DNA from 3 places in the Kitasatospora cystarginea genome. Region 1 is predicted to be linked to each of the others. Evidence: riboswitches for the same ligand, from Rfam matches in the RefSeq annotation. Region 1 holds a riboswitch; each other region holds the start of a gene.
The links. A riboswitch is a leader RNA that binds a small molecule or an ion and turns the genes downstream of it on or off. The one in region 1 is predicted to bind cobalamin.

Region 1 (3,266 bases):
GCGCGTCTTCGGCTGCCCGGTGTGAAGAGGTGGAAGAGATCGGGCAACAACCCGCAAACCGGGCTTGACATTCGAATGGTTGGCTTGTTCTGACTGTCGTGCACCCAACAAATCGATCGACCATCCGCCAGATCCGCACCGGAACCGGACCCTCGACACTTCCAGCTAATGTGATTGAATATCTACGGAGAGTGACAGTGTTTTCAGAGTAGCGGAGTGAGCCAGCGCCTCAGCACCTCGGCGTAGCCGTCCGAGTCGGCGTTCCAGAGCTGGGCGTGCTCCGCGTCCGGCACCTCGTGCAGGCTCACCAGGTCCCAGCGGCGGTGCGCCAGCCGGCGGGCGGCCTCGATCGGTGCGATGCCGTCGGCCGGGCTGCCCAGCAGCAGGGTCGGGAGGTGCAGGTCAGTACCGTCCGCGAGACGGGCGAGGGCCGCCGGGTCCACCTTGGTACGGCCTTCGGCGGCCAGGGCGCCGAGCTCGGCGAGGACACCCGGGACACCGGCGCGGACGCTCTCCCGGCGGACGCTCTCCTGCCAGTCGAGGATCGGGGAGTCCAGCACCAGTCCGGCGACCGACTCCCGCCGGGTGGACCTGGCGGCGGTCAACAGGCACATCGTCGCGCCCAGCGACCAGCCGTACAGCACGACCCGTCCCGCGCCACTCTCCAGGGCGAGCCCTACGGCCGCCTCGACGTCCCGCCACTCTGTCTCACCGAAGTGGCCGAGTCCGTCCGGTGGGTGCGGGGCGTCGGCGTCGCCCCGGTAGGTCACGGTCAGCGTCGGCAGTTTCAGCGAGTTCAGCACCGGGAGCACCGGGAGCGCCTGGGTGCGGTCGGCGCCCGGGCCGTGCACCAGGATCACCCAGGTGCCGCGCATGGCGTGGACGTACCAGGCGGGCAGCAGCCCGAGGTCGCCCTGGGCGGCGGTCTCGGTGAAGTCGAGGCCGAGGGCGGTGGCCGGATCGCCGAGGTGGACCCGGGGGGTCAGCTCGACCTCGGTGCCGACGGTGAGGGTTCCGCTGTCGGCACGCTCCAGCCGGCGGGTGACGGTCTGGATGTCGGTGCGCAGCACCCCGCCGACCACCGCGTGGCCGCCGCCGGCCCACTCCAGCGCGTACCGGCCCGCGCGTACGGTCTGCGGGGCCCGGGTGAGGGTGACGTGTCCGGCGGCGACCTCGTGCACCCGCAGTGTGGCGGCCAGGCCCGGCTTCCCGGGCTGCGGACGGACCGTGCGCTCGGACACCCTGCGGCCGATCAGGATGACCGCAGCTCCGGCTCCTACTGCGGTGGCCGCCACGGCGGCGGCGGTTCCCCAACGCATAGTGCTCCCCGGTGTGACCTTCATGGGCGGTACCTTCCAGTCCACTCTCCGCACGGCGGGCCTGCCACCGGGGCGTAGTCCGTCCGTGCGGACGGTGGGCCGGGCCTTCGCGGCGGCGGGCAGCCGGGCGGCTCCGCGGAGCCGGCGCCACCCCCGTGCGGTGTGCCGCGCGGTGGGCGGTGGACGGCCGAGACGGCTGTGATCAAGCCCTCCGCGCGGTTTGTTGACTCCCGGTCGCGGACCGTGGTGGGATCTTTCAGCCAAACGGAGGCATGCAGAGGAAGCCGGTGCGAATCCGGCGCGGTCCCGCCACTGTCACCGGGGAGCACGCTCGACTCATGGTCACGGCGGTCCGGTCGTCCGGCTGCTGGAAGGCCCGAGGGTGTGTCCGACCCGGGAGCCAGGAGACTCTCGCCCCCGGTACGTCGATCCAGGGCGCGGACCCTGAGTGAGGACACGCACGCCATGCAGGCTGCCCTGGCCGCTGTGCGGCCGCCGTTCGACCCGGCCGTGCCCGCCTTGCGGTCCGCCTCCGCCGCTGTGTCCGCACCGTGCCCCGCCTGAACCGCGCCGCCGCCTTCGCACTGGGCAGTGTCGCCGGCTACCTGGCCGACGCCGTCCTCGCCGACCCCCGGCGCGGGCATCCGGTAGCCGTCTTCGGTGCCGCCGCCGGGCGGGTGGAGCGCGCGCTCTGGCGCGACCGGCGGGCGGCGGGCGCCGGGTACACCGCAGTCTGCGTCGGTTCGGTCGCGGCCGGGGCGCACCTCGCCGAGCGGGCGCTCGGGCGCAGCCGGTACGGGCAGGCGGCGCTGGCCGCCGCCGCGACCTGGACGGTGCTCGGCGGTACCTCGCTCACCCGGGAGGCCAGGACGATCGGCCGTTCGCTGCGGGCCGGCGATCTGGCCGCCGCCCGGGAGCGGCTGCCGCACCTGTGCGGCCGCGACCCCAGCACGCTGGACGAGCAGCAGATCGCCCGCGCCGTCGTCGAGTCGGTGGCCGAGAACACCGCCGACGCCGTGGTCAACGCGCTGGCCTGGGGTGCGCTGGCCGGTACGCCGGGGCTGCTCGCCTTCCGGGCCGTCAACACGCTGGACGCGATGGTCGGTCACCGCTCGCCGCGCCATCTGCGCTTCGGCTGGGCCTCGGCCCGGCTGGACGACGTGGCCGGCTGGCCCGGTGCCCGGCTGACCGCCCTGCTCACGGTGGCCGCCGCGCCCGAGCCGCGGACCGCCTGGCGGGTCTGGCGCCGGGACGGCTCCGCGCACCCGAGCCCCAATGCCGGGCAGGCCGAGTCGTGCTTCGCCGGGGCGCTCGGGGTGCGGCTGGGCGGGACGCTGCGGTACGGCGAGCGGGTGGAGCACCGGCCGGTGCTCGGCGGGGAGTTGCGGCCGGTCGAGGTGGCGGACATCGAGCGGGCGTGTCAGCTCTCCCGACGGGTCGGGGCGTTGGCGCTGGCGGTCACCGTGACCGGGCGGGCGCTGTGGACCTGGCGGCGGGGGCGGTCGTGAGCGGCAACCCGGGAACGAGTGGCCGCAGAAGGACTGTTGAGTGGAGCGGAGGAGCATGAGCGGGGCACTGCTGGTCGCCGGGACGACCTCGGACGCGGGCAAGAGTGTGGTCACGGCGGGCATCTGCCGCTGGCTGGCCAGGCAGGGCGTGCGGGTGGCGCCGTTCAAGGCGCAGAACATGTCGCTCAACTCCTTCGTCACCGCCGACGGCGCCGAGATCGGCCGCGCCCAGGCGATGCAGGCGCAGGCCGCCCGCATCGAGCCGGAGGCTGCGATGAACCCCGTGCTGCTGAAGCCCGGCGGCGACGGCCGCAGTCAGGTGGTGCTGCTCGGCAGGCCGGTCGCCGAGGTGGGCGCGCTGGACTACCGCGAGCGCAAGCCCGTACTGCTGGAGCGGGCTCTGGAGTGCCTGGCCGATCTGCGCAGCCGGTACGAGGTG
Region 2 (3,266 bases), on a different contig from region 1:
GACGGCGACCACGGCGCCCTCCAATCGCGGCAGCCAGAGCTCCATCGCGGCGGCGCTGCGGGTGTTGCCCATCTTCTTGGCCAGCTCGGGCACCGAGGGGTCGGAGAGGGTGCAGACCACCTCGTTGTCGGCGGGCAGCCGCTTGCGGGTCACTCCGCTCGCGACCATCGAAACGTCGCACAGGATCGGCGCACCGGCGTGCAGCGCGGCGCGCGCGCTCGCGACCACGCCGGGCGACCAGAGCAGGTCGTCGACCAGGTCGGTCATGCCGCACGCGTGGATCATCCGCACGGCGACCTGCGCCACGTCGGCGGGTAGGTGGGCCAGTTCGGCCTCGGCCCGGATGGTGGCAAAGGACTGGCGGTAGATGGCCGCGCCGTCCTTCTCGTACTCGATCACTTGGTCCTCCGGGCTTCGGCTACCGCCTCCGCCATCTGTTCCGTCGACACATCCACTGACACTCCCGCCCCCGGGGCCTCGACCCCGGGGCCGACGCGGGTCACCCGGTAGCCCTGCCCGGTGGCCAGGACGTCCACCCACTCCCCAGCCGGATGCCCGCAGCGCCGCTCGCAGCCGGACCAGTGCACGGGCAGTGGGCCGGCAGCGGCCGGGGTCTGCGCCGCGTCCAACGCCCGTGCGGCGTCGTCCCGTACGTCGGCGCGCGACTTGGCGCAGCCGGGCAGTCCGGTGCAGGCGCTGGCCCGTTCCCAGACCGAGCCGGGGGCGGTGCGGAAGCCGGCCGCGGCCAGTTCGGGCAGCCGGTCGACCGGCGCCCCCGGCAGGACGATCCCGCGCCAGGGGGTCAGCCGCAGCTCGCCGGCCGAGGCTGCGGCCAGCCGCCGCCACCGTGCGGCGCTCACCCGGCCGAAGCGCAGGCCCACGGAGAGTCCGCCGGGCAGTGCGCCCGGGGCCAAAGTGGCGGCCGGCAGCGCGGGCAGCGGTTCGGCGCCCGGGTCGAGCAGTCCGGGAACCTCGCGCAGGTGCCAGGCCTTGGCGCCACTGGTGCGCAGCATTTCCAGGAACTCCTCGGCGGCGCGGACCGCGTGCTCGGCGGCCCCGCCGGGCGGCACCGGGCGGGCGGTGGCGGCGCGGCCGAGGCGCAGCAGGGCGCCGCCGCCTGCGGTTGCGATCAATGTCACATCGGCGTCCAGTGCGGCGACGTCACCGCGCCCGTCGTCCAGGGCGAAGAGGAACTTGCCGGAGAGGCGGGCCGCGCTCTCGCTCGCGCACAGCCGCCGGTCGAGTTCCCGCACCCAGTCCTGGACGTCGGCGTGGCCGAGGCCGTCCAGCCCGGCGGCCGGGGAGGCGACGATGTTGCGGACCCGCTCATGGGTCTTTGAGGGCAGCAGGCCGGCGTCGCGCAGGCGGCGGCCGAGTTCGCCACCGGAGTCCGAAGGCAGGCCGCGCAGTTGGACGTTGCCGCGCGAGGTGGTCTCGAGTGCGCCGTCGCCCAGCTCCTCGGCCGCGTCGGCCAGCACCACTGCCTGACTGTTCGTCAGCAACCCGCCGGGTATGCGGATCCTGGCGAGGGAACCGTCGTCGGCGGTGTGCAGACGAAGGGCCCCCGGACAGACGTCCGAACGCCCGCGGTCGGGCGTACCGGGGCCCGGTGCGACGGAGTCGGGTACGGGTGGCATGGCGGCGAGCATACAGATTGCCGTTCCGGATGCACCGCCCGGAACAGATCACACTCCCCCAGCCCAGCCGCACCCCGTACGATGCTCCCGGGCGGTCCTGTGGGCCGTCCACGCCAGCGACGGCGCCAAGGGGAGGAAACCGGTGCAAACCCGGTGCGGTCCCGCCACTGTGACCACGGTTCACCGCCGTGGGAGCCAGGAACTCCTGCCGTCCTCCCTTAGCCCGGGGCGCGGACCCCGAGGAAGGCCTGAGACCTGTGCGCTGCCGCATGCCCGCACGCGCTGCTGCGTCCCGCCCGCTCGACGGGCGGGCTGAGCCGCTGGCACCCATCACTCCTGCGCTCCCTCCATCGCCGGTCGGCTGTCGCTCAGCGCTCTCAGAGCACCAACCAGCGGCTCGGCCGCGCGCGGCACACCTTTCGGCACGGGGCGCCGACCTGGCCGGGAGGGCCGTCGCGTGATCCTGCTGCTTTCCACCTCCGACACCGACCTGCTGAGCGCCCGCGCCTGTGCGGGCCCGGTCCGCTACCGCCTCGGGAACCCGGCCCGGCTGACCGCCGAGGACCTGCCCGCGCTGCTGGAGGGCACCGACCTGGTGGTCGTCCGGCTGCTCGGCGGCCGCCGCGCCTGGCAGGAGGGCCTGGACGCGCTGCTGGCCGGCCCGCGCCCGGTGGTCGTGCTGACGGGTGAGCAGGCGCCGGACGCCCAGTTGATGGAGCTGTCCACCGTCCCCGCCGGGATCGCAGCCGAGGCGCACGCCTACCTGGCGCACGGCGGCGCGGCCAACCTGGCCGAGCTCGGCGCCTTCCTCTCCGACACCGTGCTGCTGACCGGCCACGGTTTCACCCCGCCCGTCTCGGCCCCGGCCTGGGGCCCCCTGGAGCGCACCCCGCGGACCGCCGAGGGCCCCGTCGTCGCGGTGCTCTACTACCGCGCCCACCACATGAGCGGCAACACCGCCTTCGTCGAGGCCCTGTGCCAGGCGATCGAGGACCAGGGCGGCCGCCCGAAGCCGCTGTACTGCGCCTCGCTGCGCGGCGCCGAGCCCGAACTGCTCGCCGAACTCGGCCAGGCCGACGCGATCGTCACCACCGTGCTGGCGGCCGGCGGCACCCGGCCGGCCGACGCGCAGGCGGGCGGGGACGAGGAGGCCTGGGACGCGGGCGCGCTCGCCGCGCTCGACCGCCCGATCCTGCAGGCGCTCTGCCTGACCTGGTCGCGTGCCCAGTGGGAGGACAGCGACGACGGCCTCTCCCCGCTGGACACCGCCACCCAGGTCGCCGTGCCCGAGTTCGACGGCCGCCTGATCACCGTCCCGTTCTCCTTCAAGGAGCTGGACGAGGACGGTCTGACCGTCTACACCGCCGACCCCGAGCGCGCCGCCCGGGTCGCGGGCATCGCGGTCCGGCACGCCCGGCTGCGCCATGTCCCGCCCGCCGAGCGGCGGTTGGCGCTGGTGCTCTCCGCGTACCCGACCAAGCACGCTCGGGTCGGCAACGCGGTCGGCCTGGACACCCCGGCCAGCGCGGTCCGCCTGCTGCACCGGCTGCGCGAGGAGGGCATGGACCTCGGCGACGACCTGCCGGGGCTGGACTCCTCCCCGCCCCGAGCCGAAGGGCCCGCCGGTGC
Region 3 (3,266 bases), on a different contig from region 1:
AGAACGGCACCATGTCGACCACCACCAGCGCGGTGCGGGCCGGCACCAGCGACTGGTACGCGAAGCGGCGGCCGCGGCGCTCCTCGTGCCGGGCGTACTCCCGGCCCTCGATCCGCCAGTCGTGCGGCTTCGCCTCGGTCTCCGGCAGCACGAATCCCCCGATCCCCGGTCACGGCAGACCTCCAACCTACCTGGAAACCGGGCGAGTTGTACGTTGACCGGGGATCGGCGCGGCGCGGGTCGACCCGGGCCAGGTTCACGACCAGCGCTGCTCGACCTTGGCGAAGCGCCAGTAGCCGATCGCCGCGACCCAGACCACGAAGAACAGGCCGACGATCACGAACCCGACGTTGTCCAGACTCAGTCCGGCGATCCAGCCGGTCACCGGGTCGGTGAGGTCCAGCTTCTCGTGCAGGACACCGACCAGTTCGATGGTCCCGATGATGAAGGCGACCGCAATGGAGAGACCGGTGATGGTCAAGTTGTAGTACACCTTGCGGACCGGGTTGGAGAACGCCCACTGGTACGCGAAGTTCATGAAGGTGCCGTCGAGGGTGTCGAACAGGCTCATTCCGGCCGCGAACAGCAGGGGCAGGCAGACGATGGCGTACCAGGGCAGACCGGCCGCCGCGCCCGAACCCGCCATCACCATCAGGGTGACCTCGGTCGCGGTGTCGAAGCCGAGACCGAGCACCATGCCGACGGGGAACATCTGGCCGGGCCGGGTGATCGAGCGGGTGGCCCGGGAGAGGATCCGGTTCATCAGACCGCGCGAGTTGAGGTGCGCCTCCAGCTCGCGCTCGTCGTACTGGCCCGCGCGCATCGCCCGGAACACCTTCGCGATCCCCACCAGCGCGGCCAGGTTGAGCGCGGCGATCAGGTAGAGGAACACCCCTGAGGCGGTGGTGCCTATCATGCCGAGCACCTGGTGGGTCGTGGACTGGTCGTCCATCAGTGTCCCGGCCAACGCGGCACCGCCGGCCACCAGCGCCGCCATGATGACCACCATCGAGGAGTGGCCGAGCGCGAACCAGAAGCCCACCGAGACCGGGCGCTTGCCGTCGGCCATCAGCTTGCGGGTGGTGTTGTCGATGACGGCGATGTGGTCGGCGTCGAAGGCGTGCCGCATCCCCAGGGTGTACGCGGTCACGCCGAGGCCGATCCCGTAGACCTGGGTTCCGACCTGGTACTTCTCCGGCGCCACCAGGAGGATCAGGACTCCGAAGGCCAGCACGTGCATGGCCAGGATCACCGCCATCAGGCCGGCGGTCCGCACGGTGTCCTCGCGCTTCCAGCGGAAGGCGGGCAGGGCGGGGGCCGCCGCCGGAGCGGCTTCGGTTCTGGGCAGGGTCATCTGCGGGTCACGCTCCAGCACCTCGTGGATCCGTTCGTGAGATGCCGTGGCCGGTCTCCTGGCTGACGGGTCGAACGCACCCGCACCCGGCCTTCCCGGACGCGTTCTCGTCCAGTGGCCGCCCGTCCCTGGCGGGGGCGGGGATGATGCCGGTACTTCCCGATCACAGTGGCGAGGGCCGCTCCGGTCTGGGACTCCTGAGAGTCCGTCACCGGTCTTCCCGAGCACCACGGCGGGCACAACGGTAGGGGGCCGTACGGCACCACTGCAAGCCTGCACAGCTGTGCAGGTGTCGGGTATCACAGGTACCGCTGCTGCGAGAATGCCTGGCATGCATCTCGTCCCCGCCGACCGTGCCGACCGCAGGACCATCGACGGGCACCGGGTCTGCGAGGCGATCGCCGCGATCGGCGACACCGAGCACGTCCGGTCCTGGGCCGAACGCTTCGCCCTGCTCGCCGACCCCGGACGGCTCTCGCTGCTGCTCGCCCTCCACGAGACGGGACCGCTCGCCGTCACCGACCTCGCCGTCGCCACCGGCATGCGCGACCCGGCGGTCTCCCAGGCGCTGCGCCTGCTGCGCGCCGCCGGGCTGGTCAGCGGCGAGCGCGACGGGCGGATCATCCGCTACCGGCTGGTCGACCCCGCCGTCGCCGAGGTGCTGGCACACGGGGTGCTGGGCCACCGGGACTGAGCTGCGGTGTGCCCGATCCTCCCGACGGCCCGTGCGTAGCTTGTATCCTTCTGTTGTCAGCTGACGACCGATCCCCGCGGGCACGGCGAGGGAGGCGGAGATGGCAGCAGCGGAGCCCGACCGGGGCACTCCCGAGAAGCGCGGACGGCTGAGCCGGCCCCTGGTGCTCGCCGCGGCCGTCTCGCTGGTCGACCGGGAGGGGCTGGGCGCGCTCACCATGCGCCGGCTGGCCGCCGATCTGGGCGTGGAGTCGATGGCCATCTACCGCTACACGCCGGGCAAGGAAGCCCTGCTGGACGGCCTGGTGGAGGCCTACTTCGCCGAGGTGATCACCCAACTGCGGAGCTCGGCCGAGGCCACCGCGGCGGCCGGAGGCGGTCGGGCCTGGCGGGCGGAGCTACGCCGGATCGCCGGCGCCTTCGCCTCGGTGGCGCACGTCCACCCCGAGATCCTGCCGCTGGTGGCCACCCGCCCGCTGAGCGTCCCGATGGCCCGCCGCCCCGCCCCGGTGCTGCAGCTCACCGAGCATCTCCTCGCCGTGCTCGGCCGGGCCGGTTTCGACCACGCCACCTCGCTGATGATCTACCGGAGGTTCGTGGCCTGGAACCTGGGCTGCCTGCTGGTCGACAAGCGCCAGGTGATCGACGACCCCGACGAGCCGGACCCGATGCTGCGCCTGGGCCTGCACCGCCTGCCCGCCGACCGGTACCCGAGGCTGCGGGCGCTGGTCCCGCTGCTGGCGGACTACGACGACCAGGAGGAGCTGCTGGCCGGGCTGGACAGCCTGCTGAGTCGGATGCCCGACGCGCCCCTTGACTCGTTCTACGACGGAAGAGCACGCTGAAGATACAGCGTAAACATACGGAGTCACCCACACGCGGCGTCGTCGGCAGCGGAGCCGGACTCCGCGACGGCGCCCGGAAGAGGTCGCCATGTCCGATCGCGACAGAATTCTCCGGGTCCGCGTGACCGCGACGGATCCGACCGTCCTGCACACCCTCCTCCGCGAGAAGCGGCCCGACGTCGGCGGACGTCCCCACCGCGGTGCCGACCGGAGCATCAGCATCGAGGCGTACGTCTCCCCCGCCGAGGCCGAGGACCTCGAACGCGAGGGTGTCACGGTCCAGGTGATCGAGGACGCCACCGCCACCGGACGCGCCCGCCAGGCGGAGGTCGGCCGGGGCAACCGGTACGCGGTCGGCGAGCAGATCCCGCGCG

Region 2: linked by a shared signal. The riboswitch ahead of cobN (cobaltochelatase subunit CobN) and the one ahead of ABD369_RS07025 (cobalamin biosynthesis protein) in region 1 are both predicted to bind cobalamin.
Region 3: linked by a shared signal. The riboswitch ahead of nicT (Nickel transporter NicT) and the one ahead of ABD369_RS07025 (cobalamin biosynthesis protein) in region 1 are both predicted to bind cobalamin.

What each region holds. Positions count from the first base shown of each region.
Region 1 covers NZ_BAAATR010000004.1:289,395-292,660, reverse strand. Annotated here, with positions in the region: gene ABD369_RS07030 (alpha/beta hydrolase family protein) at 204-1,319, opposite strand; cobalamin riboswitch at 1,571-1,752, shown strand; gene ABD369_RS07025 (cobalamin biosynthesis protein) at 1,871-2,827, shown strand; gene ABD369_RS07020 (cobyric acid synthase) at 2,883-3,266, shown strand, end outside.
Region 2 covers NZ_BAAATR010000006.1:188,986-192,251, forward strand. Annotated here, with positions in the region: gene ABD369_RS09810 (precorrin-8X methylmutase) at 1-399, opposite strand, end outside; gene ABD369_RS09815 (cobalamin biosynthesis protein CobG) at 396-1,637, opposite strand; cobalamin riboswitch at 1,713-1,864, shown strand; gene cobN (cobaltochelatase subunit CobN) at 2,095-3,266, shown strand, end outside.
Region 3 covers NZ_BAAATR010000013.1:92,963-96,228, reverse strand. Annotated here, with positions in the region: gene ABD369_RS16760 (isochorismatase family protein) at 1-151, opposite strand, end outside; gene nicT (Nickel transporter NicT) at 257-1,354, opposite strand; cobalamin riboswitch at 1,386-1,601, opposite strand; gene ABD369_RS16750 (ArsR/SmtB family transcription factor) at 1,686-2,048, shown strand; gene ABD369_RS16745 (TetR/AcrR family transcriptional regulator) at 2,149-2,892, shown strand; gene ABD369_RS16740 (hypothetical protein) at 2,981-3,266, shown strand, end outside.